DNA from 3 places in the Blautia sp. MCC283 genome. Region 2 is predicted to be linked to each of the others. Evidence: predicted binding sites of a transcription regulator. Region 2 holds the regulator's gene; each other region holds the start of a gene.
The links. Region 2 encodes Rex, which represses fermentation and respiration genes when NADH is low (regulators of the CRP and FNR family bind a similar motif). Its sites were predicted from a motif close to ATTGTTAANTANTTAACAAT; they were not measured.
Positions count from the first base shown of each region.

Region 1: pckA (phosphoenolpyruvate carboxykinase (ATP)) is a predicted target of Rex. The motif match lies at 2,847-2,866, and genes of this name have one in related genera.
Region 3: GPK81_RS17175 (oxidoreductase) is a predicted target of Rex. The motif match lies at 2,526-2,545, and genes of this name have one in related genera.

Region 1 is NZ_WQQB01000045.1:4,962-10,452, reverse strand. It holds gene GPK81_RS12730 (YoaK family protein) at 1-511, shown strand, start outside; gene GPK81_RS12725 (DUF4866 domain-containing protein) at 527-1,282, shown strand; gene GPK81_RS12720 (threonine/serine ThrE exporter family protein) at 1,378-2,676, opposite strand; gene pckA (phosphoenolpyruvate carboxykinase (ATP)) at 3,028-4,632, shown strand; NiCo riboswitch at 4,864-5,051, shown strand; gene GPK81_RS12710 (cation diffusion facilitator family transporter) at 5,256-5,491, shown strand, end outside.
Region 2 is NZ_WQQB01000028.1:145,012-150,502, forward strand. It holds gene alr (alanine racemase) at 1-683, opposite strand, end outside; gene GPK81_RS10120 (bifunctional ADP-dependent NAD(P)H-hydrate dehydratase/NAD(P)H-hydrate epimerase) at 680-2,197, opposite strand; gene GPK81_RS10125 (redox-sensing transcriptional repressor Rex) at 2,259-2,906, opposite strand; gene abc-f (ribosomal protection-like ABC-F family protein) at 3,121-5,037, shown strand; gene GPK81_RS10135 (inositol monophosphatase family protein) at 5,083-5,491, opposite strand, start outside.
Region 3 is NZ_WQQB01000069.1:146,675-152,165, forward strand. It holds gene GPK81_RS17170 (shikimate dehydrogenase) at 1-293, opposite strand, end outside; gene GPK81_RS17175 (oxidoreductase) at 485-2,482, opposite strand; gene GPK81_RS17180 (NUDIX hydrolase) at 2,803-3,306, shown strand; gene GPK81_RS17185 (BMC domain-containing protein) at 3,669-4,034, shown strand; gene GPK81_RS17190 (BMC domain-containing protein) at 4,046-4,477, shown strand; gene GPK81_RS17195 (EutP/PduV family microcompartment system protein) at 4,496-5,026, shown strand; gene GPK81_RS17200 (DUF4867 family protein) at 5,323-5,491, shown strand, end outside.

The DNA of each region.
Region 1 (5,491 bases), on a different contig from region 2:
GACAGGACAGTGGGGAGACGGTTTAAGGTACCTGTTCCCTGTTTTAGCCTTTGCCATTGGTGTTGTAGCGGCGGAGCGAATCCAGAATACCTTTAAATATGCAAAAAAACTTCACTGGAGGCAGATGATCCTGCTGATCGAGATCCTGATCCTTTTTGCGGTGGGATTTATGCCGGGAGAATTGGATATGCTGGCAACCGTACTGGTATCCTTTTCCTGCGCCATGCAGGTACAGACCTTCCGGAAGGTGGGCGGTTATTCCTATGCAAGCACTATGTGCATCGGAAATTTACGAAGCGGCACGGCGGCGTTGTCCGTGTATTGTCGTGAAAAACGTCCGGAACAGCTGAAGCAGGCTCTTTATTATTTCGGAATAATTTTCTTTTTTGCCATTGGAGCCGGTGGCGGAGGAAATCTGTCCATGAGGCTGGGGATCCCGGCAATCTGGGTATCGGATGTTTTGCTTCTGATCAGCTTTATTCTGATGTTTTCCAGTAAACATAGAGATTAGAAAGGGTGAGGAATTGTGGAAAACAGCACATTATTCCCAAGAGAGGAAAAGGCGGAGCTTTTATTTGAAAAGATCCTGAAGGATCCGGAGGCGTGCAGACGGCTGACGGAGACCTTCTATGAATCCATGGATGCGGATACAGACATAGAATGCGGATATCTTCCTCCGGAAAAATTCGCCTATGCATTGCTGGACGCATATAAAAACCGTGATCTGACAGCTCTCCTTATGGCAATCTGCCAGAACAGTATGTTTGATCTTCTGCGAAATTCTTTTCTGGCACCGTTCAGGTTCAATGCAGATGGACAGGAGAATCCGGTGTTTCTCACAGATGAAAAAGGAAATTTTCTGCGGGAAAAGGGAATTCATGTAAGTGACAGGGATTACGACCGGTTCCGCAGGATATACAGGGAGAAGCAGGGCGTAAAGATGTATCTGGCGTATGGCTACCGGAAGCGCCATGCCTATGATGAAGATACCATGGAAGTAGAAGAGTACAAAATGGGCGAACATATCGGTGTGCTGCTGGTGTATGAGCTTCCGGACAGCGTAAGGGAAAAGGAAACGGAGGCACAGGCCTATGCGGCTGTATGGGATATCATGATGGCAATTCAGAAGAAGCTTCCAAGAGCTTTTGTGTATTATGGGCAGGATTCTGTGGAGGATGGTGGCAAACGTTATGACGGACTGGGAGTTTTTCTACCCATCCATAAATTTGCGGACCGCCTGGAAAAAATGATCGGGATCGCTGATGAGATCGTAATGAAATAGAGTGTACAAAAAAGGACTGCTTTTGTATTGCTCCGGTTATCAGAAGGATAGCTGATGACCGGAAGCTACAGAAAGCAGTCCTTTTTGTATGCCCATCAGGTGCAGTAGCGGAACATTTTGTCCGTAAGGATCCTGGCGAAAATAAGGCCCAGGGGAAGAGCAACGATGATCAGGATCGCAGCTGCAAACCAGGAGGCGGAAACATTCAGGGACATGATCCCCAGATTGTAGATCGCCCGGTAGAGATAAAGTCCGGGAACCATGATCACAATGGATGGTACGGTAATGGAAATCCTGGGATATCCCACTTTGGTTTTGATGAGGGAGGCCAGAAGTCCGGCTGTCAGTGCTCCGAAAAAAGCCGCGGCAGCAGGTGGGAAACCGGCAAGATCAACAAGCTCCAGACGCAAAGTGTTGGACAGTGCGCCGATGAAGGCGGCAGCTGCGGCTAGACGGACAGGGCTGTTGAACATGACCGAAAAGCCGAATACCCCGCAGAAGCTTGCCAGAAGCCGGAACAGTATCCTCTGAGCTGCCGAAAGCTCCAGAGGCAGGAAATCTACAGGCTTCAGATGAAGAAGCAGTGCCATCAGCCAGGCAGAGACAGCAGCCACCATTACAACAATAATGGCGTAGGCCAGTCGTTCCAGACCGGAACGCATATCCAGCTTGGCAAGGTCGATCCCGCTTGTGATAAACGGAAAGCCCGGAATGATAAACAGCATGGAACAGATGTATCCGGCCTCATGCTGGACGGAAATGTGGAACAGAAGCTCTGCCAGCTTCAGGAAGCCTGCATATACAAGACAGGCTGAGGAAACAGAAACTGCAATGCACATAAACAGAGTAAAATGATGCTTGCCAAGCTTGCAGCGGATGGCGTTTCCGATGCCTGCGCCTGCAAAAGCCAGGATCATTTCCAGCGGGCCACCGCCCAGAAGAAAAGTAAATGCACCACAGGCCAGTGCAGAAGCCAGTCCCAGGGCGGCAGGGGAATAAAGCCCGTGGATCCGCTCGATCTCATCTAACTGACTGTGCAGTGCTTCACCGCTCATATGGATACCCTCCGCAGGAAAATCACTGACAAAATGTTCCAGCCTGTTCAGTCTGGAAGTATTTACGCCGGTGGTAGTCAGACTAAGTGCATGGGAAAAACTGCTCTCACCGTCAAAGCAGGTGTAGCTTATAGACATCAGTCCGATATCTGCGGAGCAGGTGATGCCAAGTGCTTCTGACAATGTATTCATGGAACTCCGTACCCGCCAGGCACCGGTCCCACAGGAGAGAAGCATCATGCCTGTACGGCCGATCAGGGAAGCTTTTTCGGAAAGAGAAGCCTCGGTGATGGGCTGGCTGTTCCTGGCGCTTACGTAGTTGTGCCAGGGGATTTTCATATGATTACGTTTAACCGGAATATCTGACACAGAAATCACTTCTTTCTATATATTAAAATCATATAGTTGCTATTATAAATATATATAATAACTATAATCAGATATATTGTAGCCATTATTCTGAAAAAGTCAAGTATAGATGGAGTAAAATCTGACAGTACCAAAACGTCACTGTTAAAGATTTATCATTTTTTTGCGGAAAATGAATTTTTTTGGTTGCTTTTACGTACAATTTATGTATAATTGTGGATAGGGATGTTGGAATGACCAATTCCTATGGCAGGATGACGAGAACCTGCAAGAGTAGGTGGCTATCATAATTACTATTAAAGAAGAGAGGTAAATGTTAAGATGGCAAAAATCGATTTAACAAAGTATGGTATTACCGGAACAACTGAGATCGTGTACAATCCTTCTTACGAGACATTATTCGAGGAAGAGACCAAACCAGAGCTTGAGGGATTTGAGAAAGGTCAGGTCAGCGAGCTTGGTGCTGTCAACGTAATGACAGGTATCTACACAGGACGTTCCCCTAAAGACAAATATATCGTTATGGATGAGAACTCCAAAGACACAGTTTGGTGGACATCCGATGAGTACAAAAACGATAACCATCCGGCAACTCAGGAAGCATGGGCTGCAGTTAAAGATCTTGCTAAGAAAGAGCTTTCCAACAAGAGACTTTTCGTAGTAGATGCATTCTGCGGAGCTAACAAAGATACACGTATGGCTATCCGTTTCATCGTTGAGGTTGCTTGGCAGGCACACTTCGTAACAAACATGTTCATTCAGCCAACAGCTGAGGAGCTTGAGAACTTTGAGCCAGATTTCGTTGTTTACAACGCATCCAAGGCTAAAGTTGAGAACTACAAAGAGCTGGGTCTTAACTCCGAGACAGCTGTAATGTTCAACATTACAAGCCGTGAGCAGGTTATCGTAAATACATGGTACGGCGGAGAGATGAAGAAAGGTATGTTCTCCATGATGAACTACTATCTGCCGCTTAAGGGCATCGCTTCCATGCACTGCTCTGCAAACACAGACCTTAACGGAGAGAACACAGCAATCTTCTTCGGTCTTTCCGGAACAGGTAAGACAACACTTTCCACAGATCCTAAGCGTCTCCTGATCGGTGATGACGAGCACGGCTGGGATGACAACGGAGTATTCAACTTCGAGGGTGGATGCTACGCTAAGGTTATCAACCTTGACAAAGAGTCTGAGCCGGACATCTACAATGCGATCAAGAGAAACGCTCTTCTTGAGAATGTAACACTTGATAAAGATGGAAAGATCGACTTCGCTGACAAGAGCGTAACAGAGAACACACGTGTTTCCTACCCGATCAACCACATCGAGAACATCGTTCGCCCGGTATCTTCTGCACCGGCAGCTAAAGAAGTTATCTTCCTGTCCGCAGATGCATTCGGCGTACTTCCTCCAGTATCTATCCTGACACCGGAGCAGACACAGTACTACTTCCTTTCCGGATTCACAGCTAAACTTGCTGGTACAGAGCGTGGAATCACAGAGCCTACTCCTACATTCTCCGCTTGCTTCGGACAGGCATTCCTTGAGCTTCACCCGACAAAATATGCTGAGGAGCTCGTTAAGAAAATGGAGAAGAGCGGTGCGAAAGCATACCTCGTTAACACAGGATGGAACGGAACTGGAAAACGTATCTCCATCAAAGATACTCGTGGTATCATCGATGCTATCCTTGACGGATCTATTCTTAAAGCTCCGACAAAGAAGATCCCATTCTTCAACTTCGAGGTTCCGACAGAGCTTCCAGGCGTAGATCCTGCAATCCTTGACCCACGTGACACATATGCAGACGCTGCAGAGTGGGAGACAAAGGCTAAAGATCTTGCTGCAAGATTCGTTAAGAACTTTGTTAAATATGAAGGAAATGCTGCTGGTAAAGCACTCGTTGCTGCTGGCCCGCAGGCATAATCGATCATTCCAACTGAATACAGATCGTAGATTTGACCGGGAGTGGATTTATCCGCTCCCGGTTTTATAATATCTGTAATACCTTAAAATCCTACTATAAAATATAAAAAATCTTTGGCTTGACTAACAGATGGTGCAAGGTGTATCCTTTCTGGGAAGTCAAGCGGAAGACCCGCAAGACTGTAAAAATTCTCTTTGCACTGCATTACATTCGAACAGGATGCGAGATCAACAGTACAAACTGAGCAGGCGACGCCATTCAGAAACAGAGTATTTATCTGAGGGCGTGGGGCCGGGCCGCAGGAAGCGGCAGCGGATATGGATTTGAACGCAAATTGTGAAACAATTGCATTCATGAATATGTAGTGAAGCGGAAGATGAGTATCCGCTTTACTTTCAGACATATCTGCGGGACAGTGTATGTTTCGCAGGTATGTCTTTTTTACTGCAAAAATATGGATGGAACAGAAGGTAGAAACTGGGAGATCCCTATGTAGATAAGAAAGAACACCGGCGGAAATCGCAGTTCAGCGAGTAGTGAAAGAACCGCCGGTTTTTTCACGGAAAATGTTGTGCCATAAGAAAGACCAGAATCATATGCTAATCAAAAGGAGGTCCTGTTTATGGAACACACAAAAAACGAAACGATTATACACGACACAGATAAAGAAAGCTCATGGGAACAGCAGACGGCGATGAAGGTGTCCGGGATCAGTATCCTGGTAAATCTGCTGTTATCCATATTTAAACTTATCGCCGGTATTGCGGCGCATTCCGGAGCGATGATTTCTGATGCGATCCATTCTGCATCCGATGTGGGAAGTACTTTTATTGTTATCATCGGTGTCCGTCTTTCTGC
Region 2 (5,491 bases):
ATCGTGATACCGGCGCGGACTACATTAAGATTTGCCTCCGGCACACGGATGATACCCGCACTGTTGGAACAATGGCGTACCGGAATATGAACGCCTCTCTTCTCCAGAAGATCCGCAAAACGGAGATAACGGTCAAGCTGCACCAGTGCCGGAGACCGGTCAAACTCATCCGCTCTGGCAAAATGGGTAAACATTCCCTCGATCACCAGATTCGGGATTTTTGAGATTTCTTCGATCTTTACTGCGTTTTCCGGAATATCCGCATATCCGATCCTTGTCATTCCCGTATCCAGAGCCAGATGAATATGTACATTTTTTCCAATGCGTGCACCAGCTTTTGCATATTCTACTGCTGTGTTAAGATCCGATATTGTGATCCGGACATCATTCGCAGCAAGTTCCTCATAGTATTCCTCAAACACAAGGCCAAGGATCAGGACAGGCTTGGTGATTCCTGCATGTCGAAGTTCCAGCGCTTCTTCTGCGGTAGCCGTGGCAAATCCCCAGATATAGTCATAATCCTGGATCAGACGTGCAATAGCTCTGGCACCATGGCCATAACCGTCCGCTTTGATCACAGCAATGATCTTTGTCCCTTCTTTGACATTTTTATGCATTTCCTCAAAATTGTGAGCAATGGCATCCAGTGATACCAGCGCCTTGACTCTCTCGTATTTTTTCATGATTTTGACTCCTCTTCACATATCGCTAAAGCCCGGGGCAGATATGCGATGATATCTCCCGCCAGCATACTGCGTTTTCCTTTTTCTGCAGCTGCAAGATCACCGCAAAGTCCGTGAAGATAAACACCTAACGCGGCCTTTAAAACCATGGAGGGTTGTTCCTCCGTTTTCAGATACATACATAAGATCCCGGCAAGAAGTCCGGCAAGTACATCCCCGCTTCCTGCAGTTGCCATTCCGGAATTACCGGAAAGATTCAGATAAATATCATCTTTGCCGTCTGTAACAACCGTACATGCATCTTTCTGAACACATACCGTTCCTGTTTCCTTTGCATAATCCACAGCTGTCTGTGCGATTGTTTCCTGAATTTCTCCAATGGATCTGCCGCAGAGCCGGCTCATCTCTCCAATATGAGGAGTCAGGACTACATTCCCGCCCAAAAATTCCTTCCACTGCGGATGCATAGCCAGAAGATTCAGTCCATCCGCATCCAGGATCAGCGGTTTCTTCTCTCTGGCAGCTGCCGTAAGAAACCACTGTGCTCTCTCACGGCTTGCCACCGATGTTCCAAGCCCTGGACCGATGACGATCACGTCACACCAGGAAAGAAGCTGTTCGTTGGATTCTTCGTCAAACCTGCTGCATACCATTGCTTCCGGAAGAAGGATCTGCAAAGGAATCCTGTTCTCTTCCACAGTCTGGATCTTTACCATTCCCGCTCCGGTCCGAAGTGCCGCGCTGGCACTCAAATAAGCAGCACCACACATTCCTGCACTTCCGGTAACAAAAAGTATCTTTCCAAAAGTCCCCTTGTTCCCACCGGGATCACGTTCCGGAAACAGTTTCAGATCTTCTTTCTCCAGACATCTCGCCGATGCTTTTACAGCTTCCTGCTCATAGATCCCAATGTCAGCTATAACGATCTTTCCCGCATACAGCCTTCCCGGATAAAAACAAAGACCTCTTTTCCGGTAACCAAAAGTAACGGTAAGATCGGCACTGAAGGCAATTCCCATTTCCAGGCCAGTATCTCCGTTCACTCCTGATGGGATGTCAACAGCAATTTTTTTCGCCCGGGCACTGTTCATCTCGTGGATGATCTCAGCATAATGTCCCTCGATCGGACGCGCCAGGCCTACGCCAAACACGGCATCTACTATAGTAGTATATTCATCCCAGGCCGGGTTATTCACTTCCGGGACCTGATAACCTGTAGCGATCTTATACTGAAGCAACGTTTCCCTGGTCATTTTTTCTTTGTTTCCGGCCATATAAAATTCAGCCCGAACACCTTTCAGATGAAATAATCTGGCAATGGCAATACCATCTCCTCCGTTATTTCCACTCCCGCATACCACCAGGATCTTCTCGCTCTTCCCAAGATATTTCTCTGTTTCCTCAACTACTTTCAACGCTGCCCGCTCCATCAGAACTTCAGAAGCAACCCCGATCTTGTGGATCGTAGCATTATCCAGCTTCTTCATTTCTTCGCAGGTAACAATTTTTTTCATGCTGCACTTTGCCTCCCCTCTTTAACAGAGAAAGCTGCCGTTTCCGGCAGCCCGCTAAAATTTATTTCTCTACATGTTCCTGCCTGTATTTGCTCAGATTATAAGACAGTGTCATCAGGCTCTCAGAAAGATGCACGTTCTCTACGATCACATCATCCGGTGTCTCAAGATCAAGATGTGCAAAATTCCAGATTGCCTTGATCCCGTTCTCCACCAGAATATCTGCCATTTCCTTGGCCTTATTCTTCGGAAGAGTGAGAATTGCGATCTCTACGTTATTTTCTCTCAGGAAGAATGGAAGTTCGCTGAGCATCTGGATCTCAAGTCCGCGAACCGCAATGCCTTCCAGCACAGGATTTACGTCAAAGATTCCTACCAGCTTAAATCCCCTTTTCTCAAAATCCACATAATTGGCAAGTGCCTGTCCAAGATTACCGGCACCCAGGATGATCATCGGGTGGGCGATATCCAGTCCCAGGATCTTACCGATCTCTGTATAAAGATAATGTACATTATAGCCATACCCCTGCTGCCCGAAACCGCCGAAATTATTAAGATCCTGACGGATCTGAGAAGCTGTGGTATGCATCTTCTTACTTAATTCATTGGAAGAAATACGCTCTACATTGTCTTCCATCAGCTCTCCTAAGTAGCGGTAATAGCGTGGCAGACGCTTAATCACCGCTTTCGAGATTTGTTTTGTCTCCACGATAGTTTCCCTCCTTACTTTACACTAGGTTAATTATACCGAATTGACATTTTCCTGTCAATCAAACTTGTAAGTTATGTACAAATTTCTTCATATTTTTTTAAAAAATTGATTTTTTCTTTGAATTCCTGGCGGTTTCCGTTATAATAAGTGGAGGATTTTCCCTGTTTATTTACTATTCAGGGATAATTCTTTATACAGGAGGACAGTTTTTATGATTTTATCATGTCAGAATATATGCAAAGCTTTTGGCGAAAAAGTAATTTTAAATGATGCATCTTTTCATATTGAAGACCGGGAAAAGGCAGCTCTTATCGGATGTAACGGTGCTGGAAAGACTACTCTTCTTCGTATCATCATGCAGGAGATTTCCGCGGATTCCGGCACGGTAGTACTTGCCCGGGACAAAAATATCGGCTATCTTGCCCAGTACCAGGATATCCACGGACACCATACCATCTACGAAGAGCTTCTTACCACCAAACAGCATATTATCGATATGGAACGCCGTATCCGTAATATGGAGCAGGAAATGAATACCGTAAAAGGCGATGACCTGAACCGCCTGATGGAGACATATACCCGTCTCACCCATCAGTTTGAACTGGAAAACGGCTATGCTTACAAAAGTGAGCTCACCGGTGTCCTGAAGGGTCTTGGTTTCACGGAAGAAGATTACGACAAACAAATCGAGAAACTTTCCGGAGGCCAGAAAACCCGTGTGGCACTTGGAAAGATGCTTCTCTCCAAGCCGGATATCCTTCTTCTGGATGAGCCTACCAACCACCTGGATATGGAAAGCATCTCCTGGCTGGAAACTTATCTTCTGAATTATCCGGGAGCTGTTTTCATCGTTTCCCATGACCGTTATTTTCTGGATAAAGTCGTCACCAAAGTTGTGGAGATCGAAGCCGGACAGACACGTGTCTACAGCGGCAACTACTCCGCCTATGCCCTTAAGAAGGCGCAGCTGCGCGATGCCCAGTACAAGGCGTACTTAAACCAGCAGAGAGATATCAAACATCAGGAAGCAGTCATTGCCAAACTGAAATCTTTTAACCGCGAAAAATCCATCAAGCGTGCAGAAAGCCGCGAGAAGATGCTGGACCGTGTACAGCGTATCGAAAAACCTCTGGAAATCCAGGACCGTATGCGTATTTCCCTGGAACCGCGTGTATTAAGCGGAAATGATGTACTCCATGTGGAGGAACTTTCCAAATCCTTCCCGGGGCAGACCCTGTTTTCTGATATTTCTTTTGATATCAAGAGAGGGGAACGTGTAGCTCTTATCGGCAATAACGGAACCGGAAAAACAACGATGCTGAAGATCATCAACGGACTTATCGAGGCAGATGCCGGCAAGTTTTCCCTGGGTTCCAAAGTTCAGATCGGATATTATGACCAGGAACATCATGTTCTTCATATGGATAAAACTATTTTTCAGGAAATTTCCGACACGTATCCGACTCTTACCGAAACGGAGATCCGAAATATGCTTGCAGCATTCCTCTTTACCGGGGATGATGTATTTAAAGAAATCTCCGCACTTTCCGGTGGAGAAAGAGGTCGTGTTTCTCTTGCCAAGCTGATGCTTTCCGAAGCCAATTTCCTGATCCTGGATGAGCCTACCAACCATCTGGACATTGCTTCCAAGGAAATCCTCGAGGAAGCGCTGGTAAGCTACACCGGTACCGTCCTTTATGTCTCTCACGACCGTTACTTTATCAACCAGACCGCAACCCGGATCATGGAGCTTACCAACCAGGCCGTAGTAAATTACATCGGTGATTATGACTATTATCTGGAGAAAAAAGAAGAGCTGACCAGTGCTTACGCTCCGGGAAGTGACTCTTTGGAAGCGTCATCAGAAGAAAAGGCCGTTTCCGAAAACAAGCTTTCCTGGCAGCAGATGAAAGAAGAACAGGCCAAAAAAAGAAAGCGGGAAGCCGAACTGAAAAAAGTAGAAGCCCGCATTGAAGAACTGGAAACAAGAGACGGCGAAATTGATGAAACCATGGTTCTCCCGGATGTCTGTACTAACGTTGCGGAATGTACCAAACTGAGCCGTGAAAAAGCAGCTATCGCCGAAGAACTGGAAGAACTTTATGAAAAATGGGAAGAGCTGGCCTGATGGTCAGCTCTTTTTACCGGTTGATCCGGCGCTACATCTGTCCGTTTATAACAGTTCCTTCAGAAGATTCTCTTCAAACTGAGGCACACAGGCAAGAATGTCTTCATTTTTAAGATAAGATGGTTCTTCACCTTTCCAATTCTTTACTACACCGCCGGCTTCACGGAGGATAACCGTTCCCGCGGAATAATCCCAGGGTTTCAGGTCACGTTCAATATATCCATGCTCTCTTCCGCAGGCAACATAACACATGTCAAGTTCTGCAGAACCGGTACGTCGGAAATCCCCGCATTTCATAAAAATGCTGTAAAAAATGGGAAACAGATTTCTGGCTTCCTCTTTTTTATAAGGAGTGGAACCATAGGAAATAACCGCATCACCAAAATCCGGAGTATCCGATACCTGGATCTTTCTGCCATTAAGATAAGCACCTTCCCCTTTTGCCGCCTGGAAC
Region 3 (5,491 bases), on a different contig from region 2:
TTGACGATGGTGTTTACAGCACCGCACATTTCTGCTGCCGGTGAAAGCTCGTCAAGGTACTGGCCTACCAGAGTCTTGTTCGGCATGGAAACGTTGGAACCTCTCATTTTCAGAGTACGGATGGCTTTTACAGCATCCTCGATCTCATCTGCGCCAACTTCAAATGCAAGGTATGCATAGTCATAGCCAAGCTTTGCAAAAGCTTCGTTCTGCATGGCAGGAGAGCTGGAGTGACGGATCGGATAAGCCATAAGACCGATGAGCTCTGTGTGTCCTGTGATTCTTTCTGACATGGTAATAACTCCTCTCATTGGTAAAAATCTTGGGTAACTTTTTTAAAACCTCCCGCCACATCAGTCTGAAGAAGTTGCGGATGTTCTTCGGACGGCTGCAGCGGGAGGAAGACGTGGAAAATCTATAGACACTCCGTGGAGCGGACTTTATAACATATGAAAATGCCCGTCAGGAGGTTATAGCGATGATATTAAAGGTATCCTCTCTGCTCGAGAATGGTAAGGATGTTACGTCCTTCCTGGGTACCGTCAATGATTCTTCTTGCTCTCTGGCTGTCGCCGATGTTCATGATCTCAACATCCTCAGAAGAAAATTCTTCTGCAAGGCTCTGGTAAAGCTGTCCCTGGGCTCTCATTCCGAGACATACGAAACCGTATTCAAATGGAATCTCATAAGGCTCGCCGTCACCTTTTACAAGGAAGGAAGAATCCTTAACCTCAAGGAGAGCAGTTTTTGTAAGCTGATGTACATTGTGTTTTTTCATCATGGCCTTTGTGTCGTTCTTGCTTACCGGATCAAGGTCACGTCCGATCTGATCCATCATCTCAACGATAGAGATGTCTGCATTTCTGTCTGCGAAGAATTCCACAACATCAAGACCTACAGCACCGCCGCCTACGACAACGACTTTTTTGCCTTCCAGATCCTTTGGAAAATCATTAATGTGGTTGATCATACCAAGAATAGAATAAATATTATAGTCCTCGTTGTCAATACGATCCTTCAGTCCTGCGATCGGAGGCAGAAGAGGAGCGGAACCGGTGGAACTTACGATGATATTCGGATGGAACTTGCGAATGTTCTCCGGTGTTCCTTCTGTATTTGTGAAGATATAAAGGTTCTCAAGCTGCTCTGCGCGGTGCATGAGATAGTGCGGGAAATCAGCCAGACGGTTCTTTGCAGGGATTTTTGAGATCAGAGATGCAAGTCCGCCAAGCTCGCTGCCTTTTTCCAGAAGGAAGGTGTTGCAGCCAACCTCTGCGGCTGTGCAGGCAGCTTCCAGTCCGGCAGTACCACCGCCGATAACAACCACGTTGCAGTTTTTGTTTACATGCAGTTTCTTATATACATCGCCCTCAAGAACAGACGGGTTTACGGTACAGCGGATCGGACGGTTTACACCGATACGGTTTCCGGCGCATCCAACGTTACAGGAGATACATTTGCGGAGATCGCACTCATGCCCTGTGGCAACTTTGTTTACCCATGCAGGATCAGCGATAAGGCCGCGTCCCATACCGATAAGATCTGCGTCGCCGTCAGCGAGGATTCTCTCGGCAACTTTCGGGTCACGGATGTTACCCATGGAAATACACGGTTTGTTGAATTTTTCTTTTACAGCTTTTGCCATGTAGGAACGCCATCCATCCGGAAGATAGTTTGCGTCGATCTGGTACTGGATGGAACCGTTGAGACCGCAGGAAACGTCGAAGATATCAACTTCTTCCTGAAGGTAATCCAGATATTCCAGAGTATCATCAAGTGTGTTTCCACCTTCCATCAGCTCATCTGCACTGAGACGGAGCATGATCGGAAAGAATGGTCCGACCTGTTTTCTTACCTCGTCGATGACCATGCGGCAGAAACGGGTACGGTTCTCAACAGATCCGCCGAACTCGTCGGTACGCTTGTTTGTGATCGGGGAAAGGAACTGGCTGATCAGGTAGGAATGTCCTGCGTGGATCTCTACTGCGTCAAAACCGGCTGTCTGTGCACGTTTTGCAGCCTCGCCGTATTTCTTTACAATGTGAAGGATCTCTTCTCTGGAAAGAGGACGCGGGATCTCGCCGCCTTCTTTTGACGGAACATCAGATGCGGAAACCGGCTGCATGTTGATCCTGGAAGAAATTGCGGAAGCTCCTGCATGGTTGATCTGGATCGCGATCTTTGTTCCATATCTGTGGATGTTCTCACAGAATTTGAAAAGACGTGGAAGATAGTTGTCATGATCGATACGAAGCTGGGTAGTACCGTTGGAACCTTGCGGGGAATCGATGCTTGCGTTCTCTACGATAATGAGGCCTGTGCCACCCTTTGCACGCTGCTCATAGTAGTTGATATGAAGAAAACTCATTTCGCCGTTCTGCTCACCGTAGTTGGTACCCATCGGCATCATAACAATACGGTTCTTAATAGTCATATTTTTAACGGTTAAAGGGGAAAAAATATGCGGATAATCATTCTTCATCTGGAAAAACCTCCCTGGTTATTTTTTAATAGAATCGTTTGTTTGTGTTAATTATATAACAAAAATATCTATAAAACTAATTCATAATACCAGTAATATAATAAAAATAATCTATAGATTTTTAGTGGATGGAAAGTGACTGGAAAATAGTGCAGGATTCCAGGGTTTACATACAGGACTTTAGCGTGTTATCATAACAAATAAAAAAGATACAGAATGCGGGGAGACGGGGCAGATATCCGTAATTTATATTTGCTGCTGCAGGTGGTTAAATATAAGATCGTATTACCGTGTACTGTATAAAGACAGGAGATAGAAAAATGGAATTCTGGGATATTTACGATGCAGATAAGAAACCGACGGGACGTACCATGAAACGGAATGACTGGTGTCTGAAAGATGGAGAATATCATCTGACAGTCCTTGGCGTGGTTGCAAGGCCGGATAAAACCTTTCTGATCACCAAACGTGTGATGACAAAAGCCTGGGCTCCGGGCTGGTGGGAAGTTTCCGGTGGCGCTGCCCAGGCAGGTGAGGGATCCAGGGAGGCAGTGTTCCGTGAAGTAAAAGAAGAGACAGGACTGGATGTAAGAGAGGCAGAGGGAGGATATCTTTTTACCTATAAAAGAGAGAATCCTGGTGAGGGAGATAATTATTTTGTGGATGTGTACCGTTTTGTGATGGATGTGCAGGATAAGGATCTGGAACTTCAGACTGAAGAAACAGACGGATATATGTTTGCAACTCTGGATCAGATCAGGGCGTTTGCGGCTGAGGGAAAATTCCTGCATTATGACAGCATTAAGAGGGCATTTGAGTTCTGAGAGAAGCTGAGTATGATGAACTTAAGCTGTGTCTGGGTCCTGCTGAAAGTTGCTTACTGTTTGTGTGAGAGCAAAACGATGATCGTGGCAATGGGAAATATAAGAATTTCTGACTGATTTTCTATACAGATATAAAACAAGTGTTGTTTTCTGTGGATTTTTATTTTTAAAAACGTTGTTTTCTGCCTTGTTTTAGAAGAATTGTATTGACATTAAAATGGATAAATAGTAAAATTTATCGTAGGGAAATTGTAAGCCGGATGAACAAAATCCGGCTTATCGAATATTAAATCGATTGAAAAAACTATGGTATTGATTTTGACAATGCCATATTACGAAATTTTTGAAAGCGAGGAATCATCATGGCAGATGAACATAAAGACCAGATCAGAATCGTACAGGAGACCGTAGCCGGTAAGGAGATCACATTTGCCCATATCATGGGTGGTCCGGCACCGATCATATATCAGAAGCTTGGACTGAATCCACAGGTGGACTATGGATCATCTGCGATCGGAATCATGAATATGACACCTTCCGAGTCTGCTGTGATTGCATCCGATATCGCAGTGAAGAGTGGTAATGTATATCTTGGTTTTGCAGACCGTTTTACAGGAACTCTGATCATAACGGGAGAGATTTCCGATGTGCAGACAGCAATGGAAGAAATCGTGGACTATTTCCGTGATACCCTGGGATATGTGGTTTGCAAGATCACCAAGAGATAAGGAAGTGCACCATGGAAGAAAGGATAACGAAGGAAGAACTGCTGGAGCGGCTGTTTCATGATGATTATGAGAACCTTAAGGGAAAAAGACTTCGACTGACCCGGGTGCGTGTACCTGGAAAAGAGCTTTCTTTTGCACATGTTTTTACACCAAGTGATAAATCTGTCTATGAGAATCTTGCGTTACATATCGGTGTTCATGAAGGCGAGGACCATAGAGGAGATGCGATCGGTATGGTCAGAGTCACACCCTGGGAGGCGATCGTAGTTGCGGCAGATGTTGCAGTGAAGGCAGCTCACGTGGAAGTAGGATTTATGGATCGTTTCTGTGGAACGCTGATTCTGACAGGCGGTTTTACGGAAGTGATGACAGCTGTGGAAGAAGTGGTGCGTTTTTTCCATGAGACATTGAAGTTTGATGTCTGTGAGATCCACAGAAGCTGAGGCAGGACGGGATAATAAATGAAAAAAATTTTTCTGATGGGTCGAAGTGAAGCCGGCAAGACATCCCTGACACAGGCACTTAAAGGGGAAGAACTTCATTATCATAAAACCCAGTATACCAACACAAATGAAGATACCATTGATTCACCGGGAGAATATGCGGAGTCCAAGCATTTCAGCGTGGGGCTAGCCTGTTTCTCTTTTGAGGCAGATGTGATCGCCATTGTACAGGCGGCTAATGAGCCATTTAACCTGTTCAGTGACGGAAGCAGGAATTTCCTTCTCCGCCCGCTGATCGGGATCATCACCAAGGTGGATTCTCCCCATGCAAATATCCCCATGGTCAGACAGTGGATGGAGAACATGGGCTGTGAGAGAATCTTCATGGTAAACAATAAAACAAGAGAAGGAATCAGTGAGCTGATGGATTACCTGAAAGATGATCTTCCGAAGCTTACACTGGAACAGGCGAAATTCAAGCAGAGTCTTGGACTGAATGAATGGGATCCCATGCCGGAGGGAGTGGAATATCCGGAATCGATACGGTAAGGTTGGGACATGACATTAACCGGATCAAGCAGTTATTCGGTTATGAGCAAGTAACGAATGCGGATGATTTTATCCGCTTGACTTACAGATAATTAAGAAATTAAATGCAGAACATGGCTGGATGGATGTTCTGCATTTTTTTGTAATAAGTCTCCACCAGCGGATGATTGTTTTTCACAATCCTGCAGGGGACTTCCCTGATTCGGTTAATTAATACATTGAATAACAAAAAGAGAATGCCTGATATAAGATTTTTTCTATAATGGGAAATTACAAAGAAAGAAGGTATATATATTATGAGAGAAGTAAAAGCAGTGACCATCACAAAAGAGGAATTCGCGCCATACGGAACATTTTATGACATGACTCATCCCGACGGATATCCACTTCAGGGCGAGATCCACAAATTCTATCCGGACCGCATTTCCGGAACAGCCATGGGCAGCATGGCATTTTCACCCATCG